Thermocoleostomius sinensis A174: one gene and its partners. The main gene of each other region encodes a partner of the protein of the gene in region 3 in a complex. Links are inferred from orthologs where the notes say so. Each region holds a gene or a part of one and is shown on either strand. Other genes may lie near its edges.

Evidence for each region.
Region 1: the proteins of nuoH (region 3) and OXH18_RS21385 are in contact, whole or in part, in a cryo-EM structure (PDB 6KHJ), measured with the Thermosynechococcus vestitus proteins. The link is inferred for Thermocoleostomius sinensis A174 from one-to-one orthologs. Residues at the interface, in WP_126985484.1 of Thermosynechococcus vestitus: Gln8, Lys26, Trp29, Leu30, Pro33, Met34, Met37, Leu38, Leu83, Ile84, Phe85, Lys86, Glu87, Asp88, Val89, Leu90, Pro91, Ala92, Thr100, Ala104, Val107, Ile108, Phe111, Leu112, Tyr114, Ile115, Ile125, Ser126, Leu128, Phe133; in WP_126986108.1 of Thermosynechococcus vestitus: Gly6, Tyr7, Glu8, Tyr9, Phe10, Gly12, Phe13, Leu14, Ile16, Cys17, Ser18, Pro21, Ala24, Leu25, Ala27, Ser28, Leu31, Arg32, Pro33, Ser35, Arg40, Leu41, Thr42, Thr43, Tyr44, Glu45, Ile51, Gly53, Ala54, Trp55.
Region 2: the proteins of nuoH (region 3) and OXH18_RS21390 are in contact, whole or in part, in a crystal structure (PDB 6Y11), measured with the Thermus thermophilus proteins. The link is inferred for Thermocoleostomius sinensis A174 from one-to-one orthologs. Residues at the interface, in WP_096411122.1 of Thermus thermophilus: Arg36, Val44, Arg45, Met46, Gly47, Pro48, Asn49, Arg50, Val51, Leu57, Gln58, Ala61, Asp62, Ile64, Lys65, Ile67, Phe68, Lys69, Glu70, Ile72, Val74, Glu223, Ala224, Glu225, His233, Thr234, Glu235, Tyr236, Ser237, Trp241; in WP_096411117.1 of Thermus thermophilus: Arg16, Glu17, Gly18, Leu24, Leu27, Val28, Trp30, Gly31, Arg32, Asn34, Ser35, Trp37, Thr54, Asp55, Ala56, Asp59, Ala61, Arg62, Phe63, Gly64, Glu66, Val67, Phe68, Arg69, Ala70, Ser71, Arg73, Gln74, Ala75, Asp76.

Annotation. Positions count from the first base shown.
Region 1 is NZ_CP113797.1:4,965,185-4,968,023, forward strand. It holds OXH18_RS21385 (NAD(P)H-quinone oxidoreductase subunit 3), read left to right. Parts: upstream 1-1,158; coding sequence 1,159-1,521; downstream 1,522-2,839. Other genes in the region: purL (phosphoribosylformylglycinamidine synthase subunit PurL), read right to left, coding at 1-937; OXH18_RS21390 (NADH dehydrogenase subunit K), read left to right, coding at 1,512-2,240; OXH18_RS21395 (NAD(P)H-quinone oxidoreductase subunit J), read left to right, coding at 2,233-2,769; OXH18_RS21400 (FAD-binding domain-containing protein), read right to left, coding at 2,839-2,839. UniProt on the Escherichia coli protein: NDH-1 shuttles electrons from NADH, via FMN and iron-sulfur (Fe-S) centers, to quinones in the respiratory chain. The immediate electron acceptor for the enzyme in this species is believed to be ubiquinone.
Region 2 is NZ_CP113797.1:4,965,583-4,968,788, forward strand. The notes cover bases 1-2,977. They hold OXH18_RS21390 (NADH dehydrogenase subunit K), read left to right. Parts: upstream 1-1,113; coding sequence 1,114-1,842; downstream 1,843-2,977. Other genes in these bases: purL (phosphoribosylformylglycinamidine synthase subunit PurL), read right to left, coding at 1-539; OXH18_RS21385 (NAD(P)H-quinone oxidoreductase subunit 3), read left to right, coding at 761-1,123; OXH18_RS21395 (NAD(P)H-quinone oxidoreductase subunit J), read left to right, coding at 1,835-2,371; OXH18_RS21400 (FAD-binding domain-containing protein), read right to left, coding at 2,441-2,977. Also shown: more of OXH18_RS21400, read right to left, coding at 2,978-3,206. UniProt on the Escherichia coli protein: NDH-1 shuttles electrons from NADH, via FMN and iron-sulfur (Fe-S) centers, to quinones in the respiratory chain. The immediate electron acceptor for the enzyme in this species is ubiquinone.
Region 3 is NZ_CP113797.1:3,301,716-3,304,789, forward strand. The notes cover bases 212-3,056. They hold nuoH (NADH-quinone oxidoreductase subunit NuoH), read left to right. Parts: upstream 212-997; coding sequence 998-2,116; downstream 2,117-3,056. Other genes in these bases: OXH18_RS14285 (diacylglycerol/lipid kinase family protein), read right to left, coding at 212-665; ndhI (NAD(P)H-quinone oxidoreductase subunit I), read left to right, coding at 2,208-2,804; OXH18_RS14300 (NADH-quinone oxidoreductase subunit J), read left to right, coding at 2,832-3,056. In the rest of the region: more of OXH18_RS14285, read right to left, coding at 1-211; more of OXH18_RS14300, read left to right, coding at 3,057-3,074. UniProt on the Escherichia coli protein: NDH-1 shuttles electrons from NADH, via FMN and iron-sulfur (Fe-S) centers, to quinones in the respiratory chain. The immediate electron acceptor for the enzyme in this species is believed to be ubiquinone.

The DNA of each region.
Region 1 (2,839 bases), 1.7 Mb from region 3 along the record:
CGTAGGGAACCATGCCGGTTTCGCGCACAGGAATCTTATCGAGGTCTAGCTCAATGCCAACCCCCCCTTTGGCGGCCATCTCGGAGGTGGAACAGGTAATGCCAGCCGCTCCCATATCTTGAGCTGCGATCACAGCCCCGGCTTTAAAGGCTTCTAAACAGGCTTCAATCAGCGATTTTTCCAGGAACGGATCGCCTACTTGCACGGCCGGACGATCGTCGATCGATGCGTCGCTGAGTTCCGCGCTGGCAAAACTGGCTCCCCCCATGCCGTCGCGTCCGGTAGTAGACCCGACATACAGCACCGGATTGCCAACGCCCGCCGCTCCGGATTTGACAATTTCCGGGGTCTCCATTAGCCCCAGGGCCATGGCGTTTACCAGGGGATTACCGGAATAAGCCGGATCAAAGTATACCTCGCCGCCCACCGTTGGCACTCCCACGCAATTGCCATAATGACTAATACCAGCCACAACACCGCTGAATATTCTGCGCGTGCGGGCATCGTCGAGCGTGCCAAACCGCAGCGAATTGAGAATAGCGATCGGGCGGGCCCCCATGGTGAAAATATCGCGCAGAATGCCGCCCACCCCGGTTGCGGCTCCCTGAAACGGTTCCACTGCCGAAGGATGATTGTGCGACTCAATCTTAAACGCTAGCCGCAATCCATCGCCCATATTGACTACGCCCGCGTTCTCACCGGGACCGACAAGGATGCGATCGCCTGTTGTTGGAAATTGTTTTAATAGCGGTCGCGAATTTTTATAGCAACAATGTTCCGACCACATGACGCCAAACATCCCCAACTCGGCTCGATTGGGATGCCGCCCCAACCGCCGCACAATTTCCTCGTATTCGTCCGGCTTTAGCCCTTCAGCGGCAATTTCTTGCGGTGAAAAGGGCGGGGAAGAGGTGGCAGATACAGGAGCCTCTGACATGGGGGGCACAAACGCGACAAGCTCCATTCTAAGGGAGGACGGAAGCAAGGAAGATGCCAGACAAGCCAGCTAGTTTTCTTGGTGCTAACCGTTTCTTGGTTCAATTTATCCCTCCCATAAAGGTTTCGTATGTTCGTTGGCAGTTTTGGAAATTCCTAATAATGTAAAAAATAGGTAACATTAAGGGTGAGTTACCCATCGCGAAGGCAGTAGATTTAACCGTGTTTGTCCTCACTGGCTACGAATACCTGTTAGGTTTTGTGATTGTCTGCGCCCTCGTCTGTGCCGCAGCGATCGTCCTGTCTACGTTGCTGGCTCCTCGTCGGAAAGGCGCTGAGCGACGCACGACCTATGAATCTGGGATGGAACCGATCGGCGGGGCGTGGATTCAGTTCAACATCCGCTATTACATGTTTGCGCTGATCTTTGTCATCTTTGACGTGGAAACCGTCTTTTTATATCCCTGGGCAGTGGCCTTCAACCAGTTGGGTCTGCTGGCCTTTGTAGAAGCCCTAATTTTCATTGCAATCCTGGTTGTTGCGCTAGTTTATGCTTGGCGTAAAGGAGCCTTAGAATGGTCATGACCCCAAAGACTTCAGACAATGCAGCCGAGATGCTGCTTAACCCCATTGGGCGTCCCCAAGTCACACAGGATTTATCCGAAAACGTGATCCTGACAACGGTGGACGATCTTTACAACTGGGCACGGCTGTCTAGCCTGTGGCCGCTGCTGTATGGTACGGCTTGTTGCTTTATTGAATTTGCGGCGTTGATTGGGTCGCGATTTGATTTTGATCGCTTTGGCTTGTTGCCCCGATCGACCCCTCGCCAAGCGGATTTAATTATCACTGCTGGAACCATCACCATGAAAATGGCTCCAGCGCTGGTACGGCTGTATGAGCAAATGCCCGACCCCAAATATGTAATCGCAATGGGCGCGTGCACTATCACAGGCGGCATGTTCAGTATGGATTCCCCGACGGCTGTTCGCGGCGTTGATAAGCTGATTCCGGTAGATGTGTATATTCCCGGTTGCCCGCCTCGCCCTGAAGCCATCATTGACGCCATCATCAAGCTGCGTAAGAAAATTTCGAGTGAATCGTTGGCAGAGCGTGGTCAAGTGGCTCCCACTCATCGCTACTACACCGTTCAGCACAACTTGCAACCCACCGACGAAATTCTCACTGGCCGATATCTGCAAGCGGAAACTCGTCAAGCGCCGCCCAGAGAGTTGATGGAAGCAATGGGAATGCCGGTTCCCCCAGTGTTAGAGCAGCAGAAGGAGGAAATCGATCGTGGCTGAAGAAGAAACGCAAGCTCCGGCTGCTGAAGCCGAATCCTCCACTCAACTGGTGGAAGCAGGTAAAACCTCGAAGTGGTTGACCGAAAACGGGTTTGAGCATGAGGTATTGGAGCCAGATCATCTTGGTGTGGAAGTATTGAAGGTCGATCGCGATTTGCTCTTGCCCTTCTGCACGGCTCTGTATGCTTACGGTTTCAACACGCTGTCTTGCCAAGCGGGGTATGATACTGGTCCCGGCGGCGATCTGGTCAGTATGTATCACCTGATCAAAGTGGGCGATAATGTCACTAATCCTGAAGAGGTGCGGATCAAGGTGTTTTTACCCAGAAACGATCCGCGTGTGCCGTCGGTGTATTGGATTTGGAAAGGAGCCGACTGGCAGGAACGGGAAAGCTATGACATGTACGGCATCATCTATGAAGGGCATCCCAACTTAAAGCGAATCTTGATGCCGGAAGATTGGGTTGGCTATCCCTTGCGCAAGGATTATATCTCTCCTGATTTTTACGAACTTCAAGACGCTTACTAACGCTAGATTCTAGTTACCTTTGATTTGGGAGTGCAGACGGCTGTGCTCCTTGTTTTTTATGGGTTAAGTC
Region 2 (3,206 bases), 1.7 Mb from region 3 along the record:
GCCGGATCAAAGTATACCTCGCCGCCCACCGTTGGCACTCCCACGCAATTGCCATAATGACTAATACCAGCCACAACACCGCTGAATATTCTGCGCGTGCGGGCATCGTCGAGCGTGCCAAACCGCAGCGAATTGAGAATAGCGATCGGGCGGGCCCCCATGGTGAAAATATCGCGCAGAATGCCGCCCACCCCGGTTGCGGCTCCCTGAAACGGTTCCACTGCCGAAGGATGATTGTGCGACTCAATCTTAAACGCTAGCCGCAATCCATCGCCCATATTGACTACGCCCGCGTTCTCACCGGGACCGACAAGGATGCGATCGCCTGTTGTTGGAAATTGTTTTAATAGCGGTCGCGAATTTTTATAGCAACAATGTTCCGACCACATGACGCCAAACATCCCCAACTCGGCTCGATTGGGATGCCGCCCCAACCGCCGCACAATTTCCTCGTATTCGTCCGGCTTTAGCCCTTCAGCGGCAATTTCTTGCGGTGAAAAGGGCGGGGAAGAGGTGGCAGATACAGGAGCCTCTGACATGGGGGGCACAAACGCGACAAGCTCCATTCTAAGGGAGGACGGAAGCAAGGAAGATGCCAGACAAGCCAGCTAGTTTTCTTGGTGCTAACCGTTTCTTGGTTCAATTTATCCCTCCCATAAAGGTTTCGTATGTTCGTTGGCAGTTTTGGAAATTCCTAATAATGTAAAAAATAGGTAACATTAAGGGTGAGTTACCCATCGCGAAGGCAGTAGATTTAACCGTGTTTGTCCTCACTGGCTACGAATACCTGTTAGGTTTTGTGATTGTCTGCGCCCTCGTCTGTGCCGCAGCGATCGTCCTGTCTACGTTGCTGGCTCCTCGTCGGAAAGGCGCTGAGCGACGCACGACCTATGAATCTGGGATGGAACCGATCGGCGGGGCGTGGATTCAGTTCAACATCCGCTATTACATGTTTGCGCTGATCTTTGTCATCTTTGACGTGGAAACCGTCTTTTTATATCCCTGGGCAGTGGCCTTCAACCAGTTGGGTCTGCTGGCCTTTGTAGAAGCCCTAATTTTCATTGCAATCCTGGTTGTTGCGCTAGTTTATGCTTGGCGTAAAGGAGCCTTAGAATGGTCATGACCCCAAAGACTTCAGACAATGCAGCCGAGATGCTGCTTAACCCCATTGGGCGTCCCCAAGTCACACAGGATTTATCCGAAAACGTGATCCTGACAACGGTGGACGATCTTTACAACTGGGCACGGCTGTCTAGCCTGTGGCCGCTGCTGTATGGTACGGCTTGTTGCTTTATTGAATTTGCGGCGTTGATTGGGTCGCGATTTGATTTTGATCGCTTTGGCTTGTTGCCCCGATCGACCCCTCGCCAAGCGGATTTAATTATCACTGCTGGAACCATCACCATGAAAATGGCTCCAGCGCTGGTACGGCTGTATGAGCAAATGCCCGACCCCAAATATGTAATCGCAATGGGCGCGTGCACTATCACAGGCGGCATGTTCAGTATGGATTCCCCGACGGCTGTTCGCGGCGTTGATAAGCTGATTCCGGTAGATGTGTATATTCCCGGTTGCCCGCCTCGCCCTGAAGCCATCATTGACGCCATCATCAAGCTGCGTAAGAAAATTTCGAGTGAATCGTTGGCAGAGCGTGGTCAAGTGGCTCCCACTCATCGCTACTACACCGTTCAGCACAACTTGCAACCCACCGACGAAATTCTCACTGGCCGATATCTGCAAGCGGAAACTCGTCAAGCGCCGCCCAGAGAGTTGATGGAAGCAATGGGAATGCCGGTTCCCCCAGTGTTAGAGCAGCAGAAGGAGGAAATCGATCGTGGCTGAAGAAGAAACGCAAGCTCCGGCTGCTGAAGCCGAATCCTCCACTCAACTGGTGGAAGCAGGTAAAACCTCGAAGTGGTTGACCGAAAACGGGTTTGAGCATGAGGTATTGGAGCCAGATCATCTTGGTGTGGAAGTATTGAAGGTCGATCGCGATTTGCTCTTGCCCTTCTGCACGGCTCTGTATGCTTACGGTTTCAACACGCTGTCTTGCCAAGCGGGGTATGATACTGGTCCCGGCGGCGATCTGGTCAGTATGTATCACCTGATCAAAGTGGGCGATAATGTCACTAATCCTGAAGAGGTGCGGATCAAGGTGTTTTTACCCAGAAACGATCCGCGTGTGCCGTCGGTGTATTGGATTTGGAAAGGAGCCGACTGGCAGGAACGGGAAAGCTATGACATGTACGGCATCATCTATGAAGGGCATCCCAACTTAAAGCGAATCTTGATGCCGGAAGATTGGGTTGGCTATCCCTTGCGCAAGGATTATATCTCTCCTGATTTTTACGAACTTCAAGACGCTTACTAACGCTAGATTCTAGTTACCTTTGATTTGGGAGTGCAGACGGCTGTGCTCCTTGTTTTTTATGGGTTAAGTCTAAAGCTCCAGCAAGCTTAGCTGCACAAAATCGCTGGTGGGCTGCCGTTTCGATCGACGCCGCTTTCGAGGCGTGACAGTGCGGGGCTTGATGTTTACATGGGCAACAAACCAGGTTCGTAAAGCTTGGGCTTGTTTTAGATCGAGCGCATCGAGATCAAGCGGTGAGGGAAATAGGTTTGGTTGAGATGCCATTGCCCACGCAACGTCACTTGCAAATCGATCGCTGCCAAAGGGAATCAGGCAAGTGGGCAGTTGGGCTAGGTATGGAATCAGGTTTTCTTGGTGTAAAAACGCTTGGCGTTGGCGATCGAGTTGTTTGATGCGCCGTTGACGCGCCGCTCGGTAATTGAGAATGGGTGATGGATAGTCTTTGAGTTTGGGTGGTAATCCCAACTGCTCTGGCGGTAAGTGTGCCACCTCCGGAACCCAGCGTTTGATGAATCTGCCATCGGGGTCGCAGCGATCGACGGCTACCTGTTCCGGATTGTAAATGCGCGTCCAGGTTTTATCGACACAGTGCGTCACACCCGCCTGCATAGCCCACTGATAGTGATCGATCGGGCAATCGCCGTCGAGCAAGTGCCGCATAAAGTGCAGTGCTCCATAGCGCCAATCCATACCTAGCAAATTACTGAGAAAACTGGAGTACAGCGCTCGAATCCGAAAATTAAGCTGTTGCCAGCCGCCTGTGGCCTGCAAGCACCGCGCCGCTGCATCCACAATTGGAAATCCGGTTTGCCCGTCTTGCCACGCCTGATAGAGA
Region 3 (3,074 bases):
ACAACTAATAACGCTAAGCGCTGCAACTCGTATCGTTTTGCAGCAAGGCGTTGCCACAACCTGCGTTTTGTGGGGTGGGTCGTCAAATCAGCAACATAGCGAGCCTCAGCGATCGATCGATCAAATCGCATCCGGATGCGCTTAGGCTGATAGTTCAACGTCAACGTAACCACTTGCCAGAGCCGTTGCCACCGTCCCCCCTTAATTTCTTCACCCAACGGAAATAGTACTGCATCCAGCCCAACCCCTGCCGCCTCAAAAAAATAGTGCTGGTTATTAGCAACGCCTACATCAATGCTCACAATTTGCCCATGAATCACGACTTGGCAGGCATCCATGATCTCGAGGGGAAGGTTCAAGCTATGAGCAATGTTGTTGTACGTACCGATCGGTAAAATTCCTAGTGGCATGGAGGTGTGTAACAAGCCTTTGGCCACTTCGCTCACGGTTCCATCACCACCTGCCGCAATTACCAAATCATAGGCTTGGGTCAATGCTCGTTGCGCCAAGGTTTTTGGAGAAGTGCCGGATTCCGTTAAAACCACGTCTGTGGTAATCCCCCCCGATTGCAGAGCCGAGACGATCGACGGCAACTGCTCCACGTTCACGGGGTCATCTCCGACAGTACCCGATGTCGGATTTACAATTAAACAGGCCCGCCGCATCACACCCTCCACAACTACCTGAAACTAGTTCACTGGAACGGCACAGACCTCTCTGTAGACCGATAGGTAAGGTAGACTGACTGCTTGCTAGTTTGTCTAGACTTAAGCTTTGCCTCCTTCAGTGTAGCGTGTGTGCCGAATGCACTATTAGACAGACCAACTAGGCGATCGCCCCTCTCCTCTCGTTGCAGTGGCATAATTAAGAACTGCTTATGCAAATTCCCAGAACTTCTTCTATGTCGCAACACCGTGTAACAAACCTGGCAACGGTATACTAAGGCAGGAGGTTCTGCTAAGAATCTTCACACAGTTGATCGCCTATTGCGGGAAACATGAGTCCAGGAATTGATTTACAAGGAAGTTTCATCCAGCTACTCGAAGGGTTGGGTTTGCCTCATGGGGCTGCCAAAGCCGTTTGGATACCCCTGCCCATGGTCGTCATCGTGGCGGCTGTCACAGTCTTAGCATTAGTTTCAACATGGCTTGAACGAAAAATTTCGGCAGCGGCTCAGCAGCGCATTGGCCCAGAGTTTATGGGCCCCTTTGGGATGCTGGTTCCAGCGGCTGATGTGATCAAACTGTTGTTCAAAGAAAATGTGTTGCCAGCTAAAACCGATCCCTGGTTGTTTATCCTGGCTCCCATTCTCGTTTTCGTCCCGGTCTTTTTGTCTTATCTCATTGTTCCGTTTGGGCAAAACCTCGTTATTACCGATATTAATGTCGGCGTGTTTCTGTGGATTGCCCTGTCCAGTGTGGCTCCGATCGGCTTGCTGATGGCAGGCTATGCCTCTAATAATAAGTACTCTCTGTTAGGCGGGCTGCGGGCGGCGGCGCAATCGATTAGCTACGAGATTCCACTGGCGCTGTCGGTGTTGGCAGTTGTCATGATGTCCAACTCGCTGAGCACGATCGACATTGTGGGTCAACAGTCAGGCTATGGCATCTTGGGCTGGAACGTTTGGCGACAGCCAGTTGGGTTTTTGATCTTTTGGATCGCAGCCTTAGCTGAATGTGAGCGCATGCCCTTTGACCTGCCCGAAGCTGAAGAAGAACTGGTAGCTGGCTATCAAACTGAGTACAGCGCTGTCCGTTTCATGCTGTTCTATGCGGGTTCCTACGCCAACTTGGTGCTCTCCTGTTTGCTAATTGCGGTGCTTTATCTGGGCGGTTGGGAGTCGCCAATTCCAGTTGGCTGGGTTGCTAATGCCTTGGGCGTTAGCGAAGCCACTCCCTGGCTACAGGTCATCACAGGTAGCTTGGGTATCGTCATGACCCTGTTCAAAGCCTACCTAATGATTTTCCTGGCGATTCTGTTGCGCTGGACAGTGCCACGGGTTCGCATTGACCAGTTGCTAAACTTGGGGTGGAAGTTCCTACTCCCAGTTTCCCTAGTGAATCTGCTGCTTACGGCTGGATTGAAGCTGGCCTTCCCCGTTGCCTTTGGTGGATAGTGTATTGAAAAGTTAAACGCTGAAGAGTTTTATTTCTTACCTTTCCTGTTCCCCTCGCTTGCTGAACTTGACTTCTCACGAGAACACTATGCTGAAGTTCCTCAAACAAGTCGGTGATTACACTAAAGAGGCGGTTCAAGCTGCCAAATATATTGGTCAAGGATTGTCTGTTACCTTCGATCACATGCAGCGCCGCCCGATTACAGTGCAGTATCCCTACGAGAAATTAATTCCGTCGGAACGCTTTCGCGGCCGCATTCACTTTGAGTTTGATAAGTGCATCGCCTGCGAAGTTTGTGTCCGCGTTTGCCCCATTAACTTGCCGGTTGTGGATTGGGAATTCAATAAAGAAACGAAGAAGAAGAAGCTGAATCACTACAGCATTGACTTCGGAGTTTGCATTTTTTGTGGCAATTGTGTCGAGTTTTGTCCCACCAATTGTCTATCCATGACTGAAGAGTATGAGTTGTCAACCTACGATCGCCACGAACTGAACTACGATAACGTGGCGTTGGGTCGTCTGCCCTACAGCGTCATGCATTCTGACCCAATGGTGACGCCGCTGCGTGAGTTGGCTTACTTGCCTAAAGGGGTGCTTGACCCCCATGCCTTGCCAGAGGGCACTCGTCGGGCGGGTAGACTGCCGGAAGAACTTCTGCAAGAACAAGAGCGCGCAGACGCCAAATAACTATAAGAGTAGGGAGATCGTATTGCCGTGAATTTAGCCGACGGAGTTCAACTCGTATCGTTGATCGTGCTAGCCGTGATGATGATCGGCTCAGCCCTAGGTGTTGTTTTGCTGTCCAATATTGTCTATTCAGCGTTTCTGCTGGGGCTTGTTTTCACCAGCATGGCTGGCATTTACATTTTGCTGAATGCCGGGTTTGTCGCAGCAGCGCAGGTGCTCATCTATGTGGGCGCTGTCAATGTTCTGATTTTGTTTGGAATTATGCTGGTG